Regions from separate parts of the Halomonas sp. HG01 genome, predicted to be linked through region 2. Evidence: predicted binding sites of a transcription regulator. Region 2 holds the regulator's gene; each other region holds the start of a gene.

Region 1 (4,073 bases), 1.7 Mb from region 2:
GCGACGGTCGAGGACGATGCCCGCTTCGAGCCCGAGGACATCCCGCTGGACGTGGTGTACGAGGACGACGAGGTGCTGGTGATCAACAAGTCGCCCGGCCTGGTGGTGCACCCGGCCGCCGGCAATCCCGATGGCACCCTGCTCAACGGCCTGCTGCATCACTGTCCCGCGCTGGCGGCGGTGCCGCGGGCCGGCATCGTGCATCGCCTGGACAAGGACACCAGCGGGCTGATGGTGGTGGCCAAGACCCTGGGCGCCCAGACCGCGCTGGTGGAGCAGCTCCAGGCGCGTACCGTGTCCCGCGAGTACGACGCCGTCTCGGTCGGGGTAATGACCTCCGGCGGCAAGGTGGACGCGGCCATCGGCCGTCACCCCAAGGACCGCAAGCGCCAGGCGGTGACCGCCTCCGGCAAGCCGGCGGTGACGCACTATCGGGTGGTCGAGCGTTTCCGCGCCCACACCCACGTGCGCTGCAAGCTGGAGACCGGCCGCACCCACCAGATCCGCGTGCACCTGGCGCACCTGCACTATCCGCTGATCGGCGACCCGGTCTACGGCGGGCGCCTCAAGCTGCCGGCCGGCGCCGGCGAGACGCTCAAGGAGGTACTGCGCGAGTTCCCCCGCCAGGCGCTGCACGCCCGCAAGCTGGCCTTCGTGCACCCGACCAGCGGCGAGACGCTGACCTTTCGCGCGGCCCTGCCGGATGACATGCTGATGCTGCTGGACTTCCTGCGCGAAGACCGCGAGACCCGCCGCTAAGGAAACCGCGATGAGCGATGCCCTCGACCTGCGCCCGACCCTGATTCGCCCCGACTGGCCGGCGCCGCCCTCGGTGGCGGCCTGCGTTACTACCCGCGAGACCGGGCCCAGTCAAGGGCGCTTCGCCGCCTTCAATCCGGCGCAGCACGTCGGCGACAACGCTGCCCACGTGGCACTGTGCCGCCGCCAGCTGCAGAAGGAAGTCGGCGACGACCGGCCGCTGCTGTGGCTCGATCAGGCCCACGGCGCCCGGGTGCAGTCGGAATACCTCGAGACCCCGCCCGAGGCCGATGCCTCGGTGGCCCTCGACCGTGGTCATGCCTGCGTGGTGCTGACCGCCGACTGCCTGCCGGTGTTCTTCTGCGACCGCGACGGCCAGCGGGTCGGCGTGGCCCACGCCGGCTGGCGCGGCCTGGCCGGCGGCGTGCTCGAGGCCACGGTGGCCGCCATGGGCGCGCCGCCCGAGTCGCTGATGGCCTGGCTGGGGCCGGCGATCTCCAACGCCCAGTTTGAGGTCGGGCGCGAGGTGCGCGAGGCCTTCGTCGCCGTGCAGCCCGATGCCGCCGAGGCCTTCGTGCCGAGCCCCTATCGGTTGGGCCACTACATGGCCGACCTGTACAAGCTGGCGCGCCTGCGCCTGGAACGGCTGGGACTGTCCCATATCAGCGGCGGCCACTTCTGCACCGCCTGCGAATCCCGTTTCTATTCCTACCGCCGTGACGACGGCGTCACCGGCCGCATGGCCAGCATGATCTGGCTGCGCTGAGTTACCCGCGGCGAGAGCGCCTCGCTCCTTGATGCATATCAACCCTCCGGCGTTTCCTCCGGCGGCCGACTTGAAAGCCGGCCATCCTGACGCCACTTAAGATGTCAAGACTCATGACATTGGGACAGGCGGCGCGTCCGAATCGCGCCGCTACCCCGACGGAGGAAACGCTATGCGAATCGACAAGTTCACCGCCAAGCTGCAGAACGCCGTGGCCGATGCCCAGTCGCTGGCCGTGGGCCACGGTCATAACCAGCTCGAGCCCGGCCACCTGCTGCTGGCGCTGCTCGATGCCAGCGATACTGGCGTCAAGGCGCTGGTGCAGAAGGCCGGCGGCGACGCCGCCAGGCTGCGCGACGGCCTGGTCGGCCATCTCGACGACCTGCCCAAGGTCGGCGATTTCGACGGTGAGGTGCAGCCGTCCCGCGACCTGATGAAGCTGTTCAACCTCACCGACCGCGAGGCCCAGAAGCGCGGCGACCAGTACATCGCCAGCGAGCTGGTGCTGCTGGCCGCGCTGGAGATGCGCCATGCGGTGAGCAAGCTGCTTGGCCAGGCGGGTGTGAGCCGCAAGGCGCTGGAGACCGCCATCGACAGCGTGCGCGGCGGCGAGAAGGTCAGTGATCCCAACGCCGAGGAGAGCCGCGAGGCGCTGGAGAAGTACACCCTGGACCTCACCGAGCGGGCGTCCAGCGGCAAGCTCGACCCGGTGATCGGCCGCGACGACGAGATCCGCCGCACCGTGCAGGTGCTGCAGCGCCGGACCAAGAACAACCCGGTGCTGATCGGCGAGCCCGGCGTCGGCAAGACCGCCATCGTCGAGGGCCTGGCCCAGCGCATCGTCGACGGCGAGGTGCCCGAGGGCCTCAAGGACAAGCGCGTGCTGTCGCTGGACATGGGCGCGCTCCTGGCCGGGGCCAAGTTCCGCGGCGAGTTCGAGGAGCGCCTCAAGGCGGTGCTCAAGGAGCTGGCCCAGGAGGAGGGCCGGATCATCCTGTTCATCGACGAGCTGCACACCATGGTCGGTGCCGGTAAGGCCGAGGGCGCCATGGACGCCGGCAACATGCTCAAGCCGGCGCTGGCGCGCGGCGAGCTGCACTGCGTGGGCGCCACCACCCTCGACGAGTACCGTCAGCACATCGAGAAGGATGCCGCCCTGGAGCGCCGCTTCCAGAAGGTGCTGGTCGACGAGCCGAGCGAGGAAGACACCGTGGCTATCCTGCGCGGCCTCAAGGAGCGCTACGAGGTGCACCACGGCGTCGATATCACCGACGGCGCCATCATCGCCGCGGCCAAGCTGTCGACCCGCTACATCACCGACCGCCAGCTGCCGGACAAGGCCATCGACCTGATCGATGAGGCCTGCTCGCGGATCCGCATGGAGCTCGACTCCAAGCCCGAGGAGATGGACCGCCTCGACCGCCGGCTGATCCAGCTCAAGATGGAGCGTGAACACCTCAAGAGGGAGACCGACGAGGCCTCCAAGAAGCGCCTCGACAGCCTCGAGGAGCAGATCGAGGAGCTCGAGCGCGAGTACGCCGATCTCGATGAGATCTGGAAGGCCGAGAAGGCCAGCATCCAGGGCGCGGCCCAGTTCAAGGACGAGCTCGACAAGGCCCGTATCGACCTCGAGCAGGCGCGCCGCCAGGGCGACCTGGGGCGGATGTCCGAGCTGCAGTACGGGGTGATTCCCGAGCTCGAGCAGAAGATCGCCGAGTCCAGTGACGCCGAGGCCGATACCGCCAAGCACCAGCTGCTGCGCTCCAACGTCACCGAGGAGGAGATCGCCGAGGTGGTGTCGCGCTGGACCGGCATTCCGGTGTCCAAGATGCTCGAGGGCGAGCGCGACAAGCTGCTGCGCATGGAGGAGGCGCTGCACGAGCGGGTCATCGGCCAGGACGAGGCGGTGACTGCGGTGGCCAACGCCGTGCGCCGCTCCCGGGCCGGGCTCGCCGACCCGAACCGCCCCAACGGCTCCTTCCTGTTCCTCGGCCCGACCGGGGTGGGCAAGACCGAGCTGTGCAAGTCGCTGGCCGGTTTCCTGTTCGACACCGAGGAAGCCATGGTGCGCATCGACATGTCCGAGTTCATGGAGAAGCACTCCGTGGCCCGGCTGATCGGCGCGCCCCCCGGCTACGTCGGCTACGAGGAGGGCGGCTACCTGACCGAGGCGGTGCGCCGCAAGCCCTACTCGGTGCTGCTGCTCGACGAGGTCGAGAAGGCCCACGCCGACGTCTTCAACATCCTGCTGCAGGTGCTCGAGGACGGTCGCCTGACCGACGGCCAGGGCCGCACGGTGGACTTCCGCAACACCGTGATCGTGATGACCTCCAACCTCGGCTCCGAGATCATCCAGGGCATGGGCGGCGACGACAGCGGCTACGCGCAGATGAAGTCCGCGGTGATGGACGTGGTCGGCACCCACTTCCGCCCCGAGCTGATCAACCGCATCGACGAGGTGGTGGTGTTCCACGCCCTGCGTCAGGAGCAGATCCAGGCCATCGCCGCCATCCAGCTCGAGCGCCTGCGCGGGCGGCTGGCCGAGCAC
Region 2 (4,073 bases):
GCAGCTGGCGCGGCTGGAGGGCGACGGCGGCGACGAGAGCGGCGAGCCAGACCGGGTCGTGGTCCAGTCGCTGTCGTCGCTGGAGCGTGACCTGCTGCGCGAGGCGCTGCACATCGTCAAGGACTTCAAGCAGCGGATTTCCCATCGTTATCACCTCGAATACACCTGAGGTGGCCGGCCGCCGCCTCTCGACACGACAAGGACATCGACATGCTCAAGACCCTGCGCCGCCTGGTCGACCGCCACCGCCACGCCCATGGCCAGTATGGCTGGCTGTTCCGCCCCTATACGGGGGAGGAGCTGGTGGCGCTGGCCGTGCAGTCGACCGGCGGCGACGTGCGCAGCGCCGAGCCGCTGGCGATCGCCGCGGTGCGCCTGCGCGGCGATCGGGTGCTGACCAGCGAGTCGCTGGAGCTGCGGCTGACGCGCCCGGAAGGCGTGGACGCCGAGGTGCTGCGGCGTCACGGCCTGCGCGGCATCGATCTCGACGACGGCGTGACGCTCGACCAGGCCCTGGCGCGGCTGCTCGACTTCGTCGGCAATCGCCCGCTGGTCGGCTGGCGGCTGGATCGCGACCTGGCGTTGCTGAACCGCCCGCTGCGCGCCCGATTCGGCTTCGACCTGCCCAATGCCGGCATCGACCTGGTCCAGCGTTACCAGCGTTACCATCATCATTCGCGGCTCGAGGTGGCACCGGCCTTCGAGCGGGTCGCCGCGCAGCTCGAGGTGCCGCTGATGGGGCGCCACAGCGTGCTGGGCACCGCCGTGACCACGGCCCTGATGCACCTGCGGCTGGACCGCGACGCGCTGCTCGAGCGCCGCAGCGGCTGAACGCGCGCCACGTCGCCAGCCTGGCGGCAGGGTGGTAGGATAGGCGCCCTTTCCCTTTCCCCGATTGCCCTGGCAGCGCCCCGACCATGCAAGATGCCGTGACCTTCGATCCCCGTCCCGCCGATGAGGCCGCTTCGGCCGAGCCGTCGACCCTGTCCGCCGAGGCGCCCGACGCCAAGGCCAAGCGCGAGTTCAACAAGCTGCAGAAGCGTCTGCGGCGCCAGGTCGGCAACGCCATCATCGACTTCGACATGATCCGCGAGGGCGACAAGGTGATGGTGTGCCTGTCCGGCGGCAAGGACAGCTACACCATGCTGGAGATCCTGCGGAATCTGCAGCGCAACGCGCCGGTGAACTTCTCGCTGGTGGCGGTGAACCTCGACCAGAAGCAGCCCGGCTTTCCCGAGCACGTGCTGCCCGAGTACCTGGACGGGCTCGGCGTCGATTACCATATCCTCGAGCGCGACACCTACTCGGTGGTCAAGGAGAAGACCCCGGAAGGCAAGACCACCTGCGCGCTGTGCTCGCGGCTGCGCCGCGGCTCCCTCTATGGCTATGCCGAGGAGATCGGTGCCACCAAGATCGCGCTCGGTCATCATCGCGAGGACATCCTCGAGACGCTGTTCCTCAACATGTTCTTCGGCGGCAGCCTCAAGTCGATGCCGCCCAAGCTGCTCTCCGACGACGGCAAGAACATCGTCATCCGCCCGCTGGCCTACTGCCGCGAGGCCGACATCGCCGAGTTCTCGGAGCGCATGGCCTTCCCGATCATCCCCTGCAACCTGTGCGGCTCGCAGCCGAACCTGCAGCGTCAGGTGGTCAAGGAGATGCTCGCCGAGTGGGAGGCCAAGCATCCCGGCCGTCTGGAAAGCATGTTCAAGGCGGTCACCAACGTCGCCCCCTCGCAGCTGGCCGACCGCGAGCTGTTCGACTTCGCCGGGCTGGAGGACAAGCAGGCGAAGATGCAGGCCGACCGCATCGATCTGCACCAGGAGCGATAAGCGGGAAGCTTGGAGCGCGGCACTTCGTGTCGGGAGAGGGAAGAACCTAACAAAGACCGCCCCCATGTGCTGCCGGCCATGGGGGCGGTGTGTTTTCCGGCTTCCCGCTCGCGGCGAAGGCGCGTCAGCGGCAGCCCTCTTCCTCGGCCAGCTTGGCCAGGGCGTCCAGGTCGAGGATGTTCACCTCGCGGCCGGAGACGGCCACCAGGCCCTGCTGCTGGAAGCGGCCCAGGATGCGGCTGACGGTTTCCACGGCCAGCCCCAGGTAGTTGCCGATGTCGGCCCGGGACATGGAGAGCCGGAAGCTGTAGGCGGAGTAGCCGCGGCGCCGGAAGCGGTCGGAGAGGCTGGCGAAGAAGGTGGCCAGCCGCTGGTCGGCGGTCTTGCGCGACAGCAGGCGCATCATGCGGCGGTCGTCGCGCATTTCCTTGCTCATGCTGCGGTAGAGCTGGGCGCGCAGCTCCGGCAGGCTTTCCGACAGGGCATCCAGGCGATCGAAGGGGATCTCGCACACGGTGGTGGTCTCGAGCGCGATGACCGAGCCGGGATAGGTCGACTCGTCGATGCCGTCCAGCCCCACCAGTTCGCTGGGCAGATAGAAGTTGGTCAGCTGATCCATGCCGCCGCCTTCGCTGGTGATCTGCTTGAGGCTGCCGGAGCGAACCGCATAGACGCTGGTGAAGGGGCTGCCCTGACGGAAAAGCGACTCGCCCTTCTTGAGCGGCGGACGGCGGCGGATGATGGCATCGAACTGATCGATGTCCTCGAGTTCGAGGGCCAGGGGCAGGCACAGGGAACTCAGGCTGCAGGTCCGGCAGCGGGTCTCGTGCAGCAGTGAGCGGCGCCTGCCGGCTGCGATATCGGGCATGCTGTCCTCCTTGATCGGGGCTTGCCTTCCCCATTATGGCGGATAGCACCCGCCCGGGCATAGCATCCCTTAGCCGTGTCCCGCGCCCGAACGGCGGCAGCGCGACCAGTGCCCCGATGCGGTGGCCAGTCGCCCCTCATCCAGCGCCGCGGCATAGTCCTCGGCCGAGCCGGCGTTGCAGGCCACGGCGTCGGGCAGCCGCGAGATGGCACCGGGGCCAAGCCCCAGCCGGTCGCGGGCCTGCTCGCGTCGCGTCTGCGCCCGGGCGTCCTCCAGCGCGGCGCCGTGGCGGGCGTAGAACCCGCCTCCCAGCGACCGATAGCCGTTTCCGGCCAGGCGGTCCTCGATCCGAGCCAGCAGTGTCGCCGGCAGCGTCGACTCGCCTTCCTGCCAGGCGGGGTCCGGGCGCAGCGAGAGGCGTGGCGGCGTCATGGCCATCAGCGTGGCGAGCGCCGCGGCGGCCTCCTGCTCGGGCGTCGCCGGCGGCACGATCAGCACCAGGTTCAGCGAGTGCCAGCCCATGCGGACGCTCTCGTCGAGCAGCGGCTCGATGCGTGACTGCAGCCGCGTCAGGGCTTCCGGGCGGTCGGCCCTCGGCAGGCGCATGACCAGCTTCAGGCGGTTGAAGCCCAGTGCCTCCAGATGGCGCAGGGTGAGAAGATCCGTGGCACGGGGATCGAGTTCGACGGTGAAGTCGCGCCAATGTCCCGATTCGAAGGGAAAGCGCGAGGCCAGCCGATCGACCAGCCCGCTCATCCGCGACAGGCTCAGCCAGGGGGGCAGGCTGCCGCCCCAGTGCAGGGCCTCGATCCGTCGATCGGGGGCGAGGCAGCGTCGCACCAGCACCATCTCGCGATCCAGTCGGGCCAGGTCGACTTCGAACGGGTCCATGCCCTTGGCGTGATCGACGCGCGCGTCGCCATCGTGGCGCAGCGGCAGGCGCAGATGCAGCGACAGGGGACGGGCGTCGGCGTTGCTGGCGGCCAGCGCCGCGGCGTAGTCGTCGGCGCCGAAGTCGGAAGGAGCGGTGACGGGCATGGCAGGATTCCGGGAGTGCATGCCATCAGGCTAGCGGTCGCGGAAGCGGGCGGTGTTGCGCTGGGTCAAGCGCGACGGCGAAAGCGGTTCAGTGCTGCCCGGCGTGGCCGGCCTCGTGGGGCATCGCGCCCGGCCACAGCCCCCACAGCTGCCACAGGGCGAAGCCGATGATCGTCAGTGCCGCCAGGGTGCGGGTGGCCGGGTGGCGGATCAGGCCGCCCAGCCGACGCGCGGCCAGGCCGGTGGCCAGCAGCGCCGGCAGGGTGCCGAGTCCGAAGGCGCCCATCAGCGCCGCGCCGCGCAGCGGATCGGCGCTGGCCAGGCTCCAGGTCAGC
Region 3 (4,073 bases), 1.0 Mb from region 2:
ATGGGCTTCATCAACAATCACTGATGTAATGGCTGGCATTTCCCCATCAACATCACTCAAGTAACTCATTAACCTCTCTTGCGTTAATACATAAACAACCCCTTTCCCTGATTTACCTTCAGGCACAGAAAAAGGTGCAGTTCTGATAATAACATCATCAAAATTGTACTTTTTTACTAACACTCTAACCCTGTTCGCCACTTCGGAGATTAGTGCTCTAGTAGGAACTATATATACGATGCACTGCTTCTCTTTTTCCCGAAGCTTCTTTATTAGACTCAACCCAAGAACAAAGGATTTTCCGGCAGAAGTAGGCGCAGAGACACTCAAGGCTCTTTCACTTTGCAAATAACTCAAGAACTCATACTGAAAATCAGTTAAACTTATTGACTCATCATCTATATAAACCGAGTTCTCAACTTCTCTTGTCAAACATTCTAAGCTTAAAAAACTTGGTATCACTCTACTCTTGTCATTGAAGCGTTCCCTTAACAGCTGGCGAGCTGGAAAGTTGCCCAACCGAGACATTATAACTTCTGAAAAATTTAAAAGCTTAGTATTCCCTTCTCCCCTGATCTCTAAAAGCCTAGTAATAATTTCATATGCAGCCATTTTATCTTCGGGCGCTTCAGAAAGGGATAGAATTGAGGCATGACCTAGAAGCTGGTTAGTTTCCGTGTCATCGAGATCACTATCTGATACAGATGTCTTCCCGGGCAATTGCTTTTGCGTGCTTTGCACATGTAGTTTTTCAAACAATTTTTTTACATTACTCATAGCAATCAATCAAGCGCCTCATTAAAAGCATTCCTAAACTCAACGACTGATGGGAATGGCAAGAAGAAAACATCAAAAACCAAATATTTTTTCTCAAAACCATCAAGTTTTCTCTGCAACCCCCTTGCGAGCTTAGAAGCATTCACCAAAAATTCACACTCAAACTTATCCTTTAGCTCACTCTGAGGCGCTGAGCATACTTTATCATAACCATCGTAGTCGTATCCGATCAGGCAAGCATGATTTATCCTAACATTTGGACCTGGATTACCATTCACAAATAGCTGAGATATCTCACGTTTAACTTCTTCGTCAGCATACTTAAAGTGCTTTGTAACCATGTTGAACTCATGCTCATACATTTTTATATCATGGAAGTCATTAACACTTTTCAACGCTGAAGTTAATGCATCAGAAGAATTTTTATATAGCTTTGATTCGCCAAAATAAAAATCAACCATCTCCAACTCAGCATTCCATTTGGCATGAATGCCATCCGAACCTTTAACCTCATCCTTGTGATTCGTCTTTAGCTCCATTTTTGACACCATTTGCGGCGCTTTAAGTACAGCTTCCAATAAAAAATAAAGCAATGTCTCGCCGGCTTCACCAGTTTTATCAGGTGAATCATCTGTTATCTCTGGGTGACGAAACAAACTTCGGGCCTCCTTGGTTAACACTGCAGACTGGCGCGCGGTTAAAGTTTCGCTCCTGTTTCTTGCAGACAAACAGTAATCTATAATGTAAGCATATAAAGTGTCTGCCAAAGCTTTGACCATTGGCCTTTTATTACCGTCAAACCTAAGATAGTGAAGCCTAACTTTCGCATCAACTCCGGTTATCTCTAAATCATGTTCCAAAACGCTGATGCAGTTTGAAAAATCTGGACTTTCAACCGAAACCTTATCCTCAATACTTCTCGCCAAACTCATCACCACCTCATACTTTAAAAAACTTAATTATTTGTTTCGCCACAAATAACCAGCAACTAAAAAAACTCCTACATCTCGTCACTCGGCTGCTCATAGCCCTTGGCTACATTGGATATGAGGTGGCGAGTAATAAGTGCTATCGCCCTTGAAGGGGCAGTGAGTGACGGTGGAGGAAATCGAGAGCTTCGCCATATCCACATCCTCTTTCGGAATGTAGTGGCGGTGTGGATAGCCTTTTTCGCGCAGCTCGATGGCGTTGCGGGTATCGGCGATCAGGGTGTCGCCAGTAAGGATGCGCACCCGCCGGGAATGCGGATGCAGGGTGATGCGGGGTTCGGTGTGATCGGCCATCGGCAGTTCCCTTGCGAGTCGGCTGATCCATCAGCCTAGAACGAGGGGTTCAGAATGTCACCGCTTGGTGACAATTTCACTTAGGCTTTTGATCTAGGTCGGTCTTGCGGGAACGACCCGCTCGCCTCCCTCACGCCCTCGCCCGCTTGGCGCCAACGCGCCTGCCCGCCATGATGGTGGCCATTATCAACTGCGGGAGACTTGGGGATGAACCAGACACCACGCGCGCCGGCGCCGCTGACGACGCTGGGCGGGCGCTCCGTGCTGTTCGTGATGGCGGCGGACGCCGAATACGGGCCGCATCTTCGAGAGCGGTTCACGCCCTTCATGACCGGCGTGGGGCCGGTGGAGGCGGCGGTGGAGCTCACCGCGGCGCTGGCGGAGCTTGCGGCGCGCGGGCAACGGCCGGACCTGGTGGTGTCGCTGGGCTCGGCGGGCAGCCGGGCGCTCGAGCAGACCGAGGTCTATCAGGCGACCTCGGTGGCCTACCGCGACATGGACGCCTCGCCGCTCGGCTTCCAGAAGGGCGTGACGCCCTTCCTCGACCTGCCGGACATCCTGCCTCTTCCGCTGCGCATTCCCGGGATTCGCGAGGCGTCGCTCTCCACCGGCGCCAACATCGTCTCGGGCGCGGCCTATGCCGCCATCGCCGCCGACATGGTGGACATGGAGAGCTACGCCTGCCTGCGCGCCTGCACCCGCTTCGGCGTGCCGCTGGTGGTGCTGCGCGGCATCTCGGACGGCAAGGCGGAGCTCAACCACGTCGACGACTGGACGGAGTATCTCCACGTCATCGACGAGAGGCTGGCCGCCGCGGTGGATAGGCTGGGCGAGGCGCTCGGCGAGGGCTTGTTACCGGGCTGAGGCGCCAGTGCCGAGGCCAGGGGCGCGGCGCGTCACGGCGTGGGCACCAGCGCCATGTGCAGCAGCGGATAGGGCTTGCCCAAGCCGTCGAGCGGCGAGCGGTCGGTGACGGAAAACCCCTTGTGCCGGTAGAAGCCCAGCGCCTGCGGGTTCTGTTCGTTGACGTCCACCCGGGAGGCGTCCTGGGCGGTCACCGCGTCATCCAGCAGCAAGGCGCCGATGCCGGCGCCGCGCGCCTGGGGCGCGACGAACAGCATCTCGATCTTGCCGTCTTGCACGCCGCAGAAGCCCAGGATGTCACCGCTCTCGCCCTTGACGCACGTTAGATCGACGGCGCCGAAATACTGCTCATAGATGAGCGGCTTCAGCTCCAGCAGGTCGTCTTCCCGCAGGAAGTCGTGCGTTGCCCTGACCGAGGCCTCCCAGACCTCCAGCAGCTCGCGGTAGTCTTCCCTTTCCACACTCTCGACGTACATCCCACACTCCCCTGTTTCTTGTTCCCTAGCCGCCATGGCGTCGTGCGCCGCCTCGTGGCGTCCGGGTCGAGGCAAGGGCCCGGCGCTCGGGCGACGTCGCGGCGGCTGGCGCGCCGATAAAAGACGCCATGCCGCCCACTGCTGTCAACCGACGCCACCGTATCCCGCACTCGTGGAGGCCATTCCCATGACATCGCCGAATCCCCTGATCGACCGGCTGGGCATCCAGCCAATCATCCAGGCGCCCATGGCCGGCGTGGCCACGCCGGCGCTGGCGGCGGCGGTATCGAATGCCGGCGGCCTGGGCTCGCTGGGCATCGGCGCCAGCGGCGTCGACAAGGCTAGAGCGATGATCGAGCGCACCCGGGCGCTGACGCCCCGCCCGTTCAACGTCAACGTCTTCTGCCATGCGCCCGCCGTGCGCGACCCGGCCCTGGAGGCGGCCTGGCTGTCGCACCTGGCGCCGCTGTTTCGGGAATATGACCGCGAGCCGCCGGCGGGGCTCGACGAGATCTACCGCAGCTTCGTGGAGGACGAGGCGGCCTTCGAGATGCTGCTCGAGACGCGCCCCGCCGTGGTCAGCTTTCACTTCGGCTTGCCGGCCGAGGCGCGGATACGCGCGCTGCGTGAGGCCGGCATCTACACGCTGGCGACGGCGACCAACCTGCGGGAA
Region 4 (4,073 bases), 850 kb from region 2:
GCCGAAGCCGCACAGCAGCGCCAGGATCAGCATCACCAGATAGGGGGTGTCGGGATTCTGCACCGCGAAGCCGATCCACAGCGCCGGCAACGCCAGTGAGGCGGTCGACAGCGCCGTGAAGCGCCGGCCGCCGACGATCGGCACCATGAAGCTGTAGAAGATGCGCAGCGTGGCGCCGGACAGGCCCGGCAGCGCGGCCAGCCAGAACAGCTGGTTGGAGGTGTAGTCGAAACCCACCTGGGGCAGCTTGGCCACCACCACCGACCAGACCATCCACACCGAGAAGGCCAGCAGCAGATTGGGAATCGAGATCCACAGGTTGCGGGTGGCGATGCGCTTGCCCTTCTCGGACCAGAAATCCGGATCCTCCGGGCGCCAGTCCTGCAGCACGAAACGGCTGGGCGTGGCGAGCTCCGGCAGATCGGTGACCTCCCGGCCGGCCCGCCACTCCTGACGGCTGGCACGCAGGATGGCGTAATGCATCCACACCAGCGCCGCGGCGGACACCGCGAACAGCAGCATGAAGCAACTCTGCCAGATGCCCGCCACGTCGTTGAGCATGCCGAAGGTCAGCGGCAGGAAGAAGCCACCGAGCCCCCCGATCATGCCCACCACCCCGCCGACCGCGCCGACGTGCTGCGGATAGTAGCTGGGGATGTGCTTGAACACCGCTGCCTTGCCCAGCGACATGAAGAAGCCCAGCACCATGATCAGCACGACGAAGCCGACCAGGTTCATGGCGAAGGAGAATTCCAGGATGTCGTGAACGCCCTGCACGCGGTAGCGGGTCGGCGGGTAGCTGAGCAGGAAGGTGCAGGCCACCGAGGCGATCAGGGTCCAGTACATCACCCGTCGCGCGCCGTAGCGGTCGGACAGCCAGCCGCCAAGGACGCGGAACAGCGACGCCGGAATGGTGTACAGCGCGGCGACGATGCCGGCGGCGGTGATGCTCAGGCCGTAGACCTCGACCAGATAGTGCGGCAGCCACAGCGCCAGGGCGACGAAGCCGCCGAACACGAAGAAGTAGTACAGCGAGAAGCGCCACACGCGAACCTCGACCAGCGGTGCCAGCTGCTGCCTGAGCGGCACGGCCTCGGCCCGGCGCCGCTCGCTCTGCGGATCGGTCCGCGCCAGCAGCAGGAAGGCCACGCCCATGATCGCGATCACCGTGGCGTAGACCAGCGCCGCCCCCTGCCAGCCCAGCGCCAGCAGCAGGAAGGGGGCGCCGAAGTTGGTCACCGCGGCCCCGACGTTGCCGGCCCCGAAGATCCCCAGGGCGGTGCCCTGGCGCTCCTGCTCGAACCAGGCCGAGGTGTAGGCCACGCCGACGATGAAGGAACCCCCGGCCAGGCCGACGCCCAGGGCGCCGAGCAGCAGCATGGGGTAGCTGGTGGCGAAGGTCAGCAGGTAGACACAGGCCGCCGTGGCCAGCATCAGCAGGCTGAACACCCAGCGCCCGCCGAAGCGATCGGTGAGGATGCCCAGGAACAGGCGGCTGATCGACCCGGTGAGCACCGGGGTCGCCATCAGCAGGCCGAGCTGGGTGTCCGACAGGGCGAACTCCTGCTTGATCTGCAGGCCGAGAATGGAGAACAGCGTCCACACCGCGAAGCACAGCGTGAACGCCAGCGTGGACAGGAACAGGGCGCGATTCTGGGCGCGCCTGGTCGATGGGGTGGGGTTGGCCATGATCTCCCCCTCTGGCTCGGTGAAAGGCTTCCGGGAGCGCCCTTCCACCGGACCGAAGGTGCGAAAGACGCGGTAGGAGGACCTTAGCGCCGGCGGTGAGGCGAGGCCGTTGACCTGGGTCAAGGCGCTTCGCAGCGCCATCCCCGACCCTAGCCGTGTCTACCTCTTTGGAGGTAGCAGGAGTTTTTTCACAACCCACTGATTCAACTAGCATTTGCTTCTGCCGCCCGGTGTTGCACCGGGCGTGGTGACAAAGGCGACTCTTTGGAGGTAGGCGGCGCCCCTGGCGCGATGCCGGATGTCATGCCCCGTTCCCTGTCCTTCCGCGCCGGCCTGGCGATGGCCGGCATCGTGCTGCTGGCGCTGACCAGCATGCTCGGCTCGATCATCATCGCCGAGAACGCCCGTGGCGACGCGGCCGCCATCAACCAGGCCGGCGCCCTGCGCATGCAGGCCTATCGTCTGCTGAGCACCACCCAGCGGGCCGATGCCGACAGCGAGGCTCGCCGGGCGCAGATCGCCGAACTCGAGCGCAGCCTCGCCTCGCCGGCGATCACCGGACGCCTGGCGGACGATCCACGGCATCCGCTGAACCGCCAGTACCGCACCGTCATCGCGCAATGGCACGACCGGCTGCGGCCGCGGATGCAAGCGGCGGGCGTTCCGGCCACGCTGCCGGTCGGCGACTTCGTCGACCAGGTGGACCGCCTGGTCGACCAGCTCCAGCGCGAGGCCGAGTCGCGAATCCAGCTGATGCGCCTGTTCCAGGGGGTCATCCTGTTCCTGACCCTGGGCCTGGTGTTCCTGGCCATGTACAAGCTGACCACCGATGTCATCCCCCCGCTGCGTGACCTGCTCAGGATCGTCGATCGCTCACGGCGCGGCGACTTCAGCGGCCGCACCCGCTACGCGGCCGACGACGAACTGGGCCTTCTGTCGCGCACCATCAACCAGATGAACGACAGCCTGTCCCGGATCTACGGTCAGCTCGAGGCGCGCGTCGAGGCCAAGACCGCCGAGCTCGAGCGCAGCAACGAGACGCTCGAGGTGCTCTACCAGGCCGCGCGCCAGCTCAACGGCGCCCCCATCGGCGATGCCAGCTACCGCCGGGTGCTCGAAGACCTCGCCGCCGTCACCGGTCTGGGCCCCGTCACCCTGTGCCTGAGCCAGAGCGATGCCGAGCGCGCCTACCTGCGGCTCTCCACCCGACCCGACGACTGCCCCGACTTCTGTCGCGCGCCGGCCTGCCAGCCCTGTCTCGACGGCAACGGCGACACCCCCTGGGTGTATCGGGTCGCGGTGAACGAGGCGGGGCGGAACTACGGGGTATTGCTGCTCGAATATTCGCCCGAGTCGCCGCCTCGGCGCTGGCAATGCGACCTGGTCGAAACCATCGCCGGTCTGATCGCCACCTCGCTATCGCTCTCCCAGGGCTACGCCGAGCAGCGCCGGCTGGCGCTGATGGACGAACGCGCGGTGATCGCTCGAGAACTGCACGACTCGCTGGCCCAGTCGCTCTCCTACCTGAAGATCCAGGTCTCCCGCCTGCAGGCCCAGGCCCGGGCCGGCGGGGCCCATGCCGACACCGAGGCGATCGTCGATGAACTGCGCGAAGGCCTCAACGCCGCCTACCGTCAGCTCCGCGAGCTGCTCAACACCTTCCGCCTGAAGATGTCTGACGCCGGGCTGGAGGCTGCCCTCGAGGAGACGGTGCGCGAATTCGTCCGTCGCGGTGAGCTGTCCCTTCGCCTCGACTACTGCCTCGATCACTGCCCACTGTCACCCAATGAGGAGGTGCATACCCTGCAGATCGTTCGCGAGGCGCTGTCCAACGTCGTCCATCACGCCCGGGCGAAGCGCTGCGAGGTCAGCCTGAGCACCGACGAGGCGGGCCGCGTGGCGGTCAGCATCCGCGACGATGGCATCGGTCTCGGGGGCACATCGAACCAGCCGGAACACTACGGGACCATCATCATGCACGAACGCGCCGCCAGCCTGAGCGGTCGCCTCGAGCTGCACGAGCCGGCCGAAGGGGGCACCGAGGTCAGGCTGCACTTCACGCCTCAGCTCCACCGAGAGACGACGGCCACCTCATTGCCGGGAGACACGCCATGAGCACCGCGATCCTGATCGTCGACGACCATCCGCTGTTCCGTCGGGGGGTGCGCCAGCTGCTGGAGATGGATCCCGAACTGGCGATCGCCGGAGAGGCCGCCGACGGGGAAGCCGCCATCGAGGCCGCGGGCCGCCTGTCCCCGACGCTGATCCTGATGGACCTGAACATGGCGCGGCGGGATGGCCTCGACGCCCTGCGCGCGCTGCGCGAGTACGGCGTCGAGGCTCGCATCGTCATGCTCACGGTCTCCGATGCCGAGGAGGACGTG

The links. Region 2 encodes FNR, which switches genes on or off when oxygen is low (the NO sensors DNR and NnrR bind a similar motif). Its sites were predicted from a motif close to TTGATNTANATCAA; they were not measured.
Region 1: the regulator FNR is predicted to act here: its motif matches at 1,554-1,567, upstream of clpB (ATP-dependent chaperone ClpB).
Region 3: the regulator FNR is predicted to act here: its motif matches at 2,149-2,162, upstream of UN84_RS01535 (DUF427 domain-containing protein).
Region 4: the regulator FNR is predicted to act here: its motif matches at 1,799-1,812, upstream of UN84_RS09915 (nitrate/nitrite transporter).

Annotation. Positions count from the first base shown of each region.
Region 1 covers NZ_CP022134.1:927,559-931,631, forward strand. Annotated here, with positions in the region: gene rluD (23S rRNA pseudouridine(1911/1915/1917) synthase RluD) at 1-759, shown strand, start outside; gene pgeF (peptidoglycan editing factor PgeF) at 770-1,525, shown strand; gene clpB (ATP-dependent chaperone ClpB) at 1,698-4,073, shown strand, end outside.
Region 2 covers NZ_CP022134.1:2,940,891-2,944,963, reverse strand. Annotated here, with positions in the region: gene UN84_RS14015 (putative nucleotidyltransferase substrate binding domain-containing protein) at 1-169, shown strand, start outside; gene UN84_RS14010 (DNA polymerase III subunit epsilon) at 211-831, shown strand; gene ttcA (tRNA 2-thiocytidine(32) synthetase TtcA) at 918-1,832, shown strand; gene fnr (fumarate/nitrate reduction transcriptional regulator Fnr) at 1,957-2,700, opposite strand; gene UN84_RS13995 (hypothetical protein) at 2,770-3,738, opposite strand; gene UN84_RS13990 (sulfite exporter TauE/SafE family protein) at 3,827-4,073, opposite strand, start outside.
Region 3 covers NZ_CP022134.1:321,580-325,652, reverse strand. Annotated here, with positions in the region: gene UN84_RS01545 (DEAD/DEAH box helicase) at 1-777, opposite strand, end outside; gene UN84_RS01540 (HamA C-terminal domain-containing protein) at 783-1,709, opposite strand; gene UN84_RS01535 (DUF427 domain-containing protein) at 1,800-2,060, opposite strand; gene UN84_RS01530 (5'-methylthioadenosine/S-adenosylhomocysteine nucleosidase) at 2,268-2,924, shown strand; gene UN84_RS01525 (GNAT family N-acetyltransferase) at 2,957-3,400, opposite strand; gene UN84_RS01520 (NAD(P)H-dependent flavin oxidoreductase) at 3,588-4,073, shown strand, end outside.
Region 4 covers NZ_CP022134.1:2,093,808-2,097,880, forward strand. Annotated here, with positions in the region: gene UN84_RS09915 (nitrate/nitrite transporter) at 1-1,689, opposite strand, end outside; gene UN84_RS09920 (histidine kinase) at 1,993-3,804, shown strand; gene narL (two-component system response regulator NarL) at 3,801-4,073, shown strand, end outside.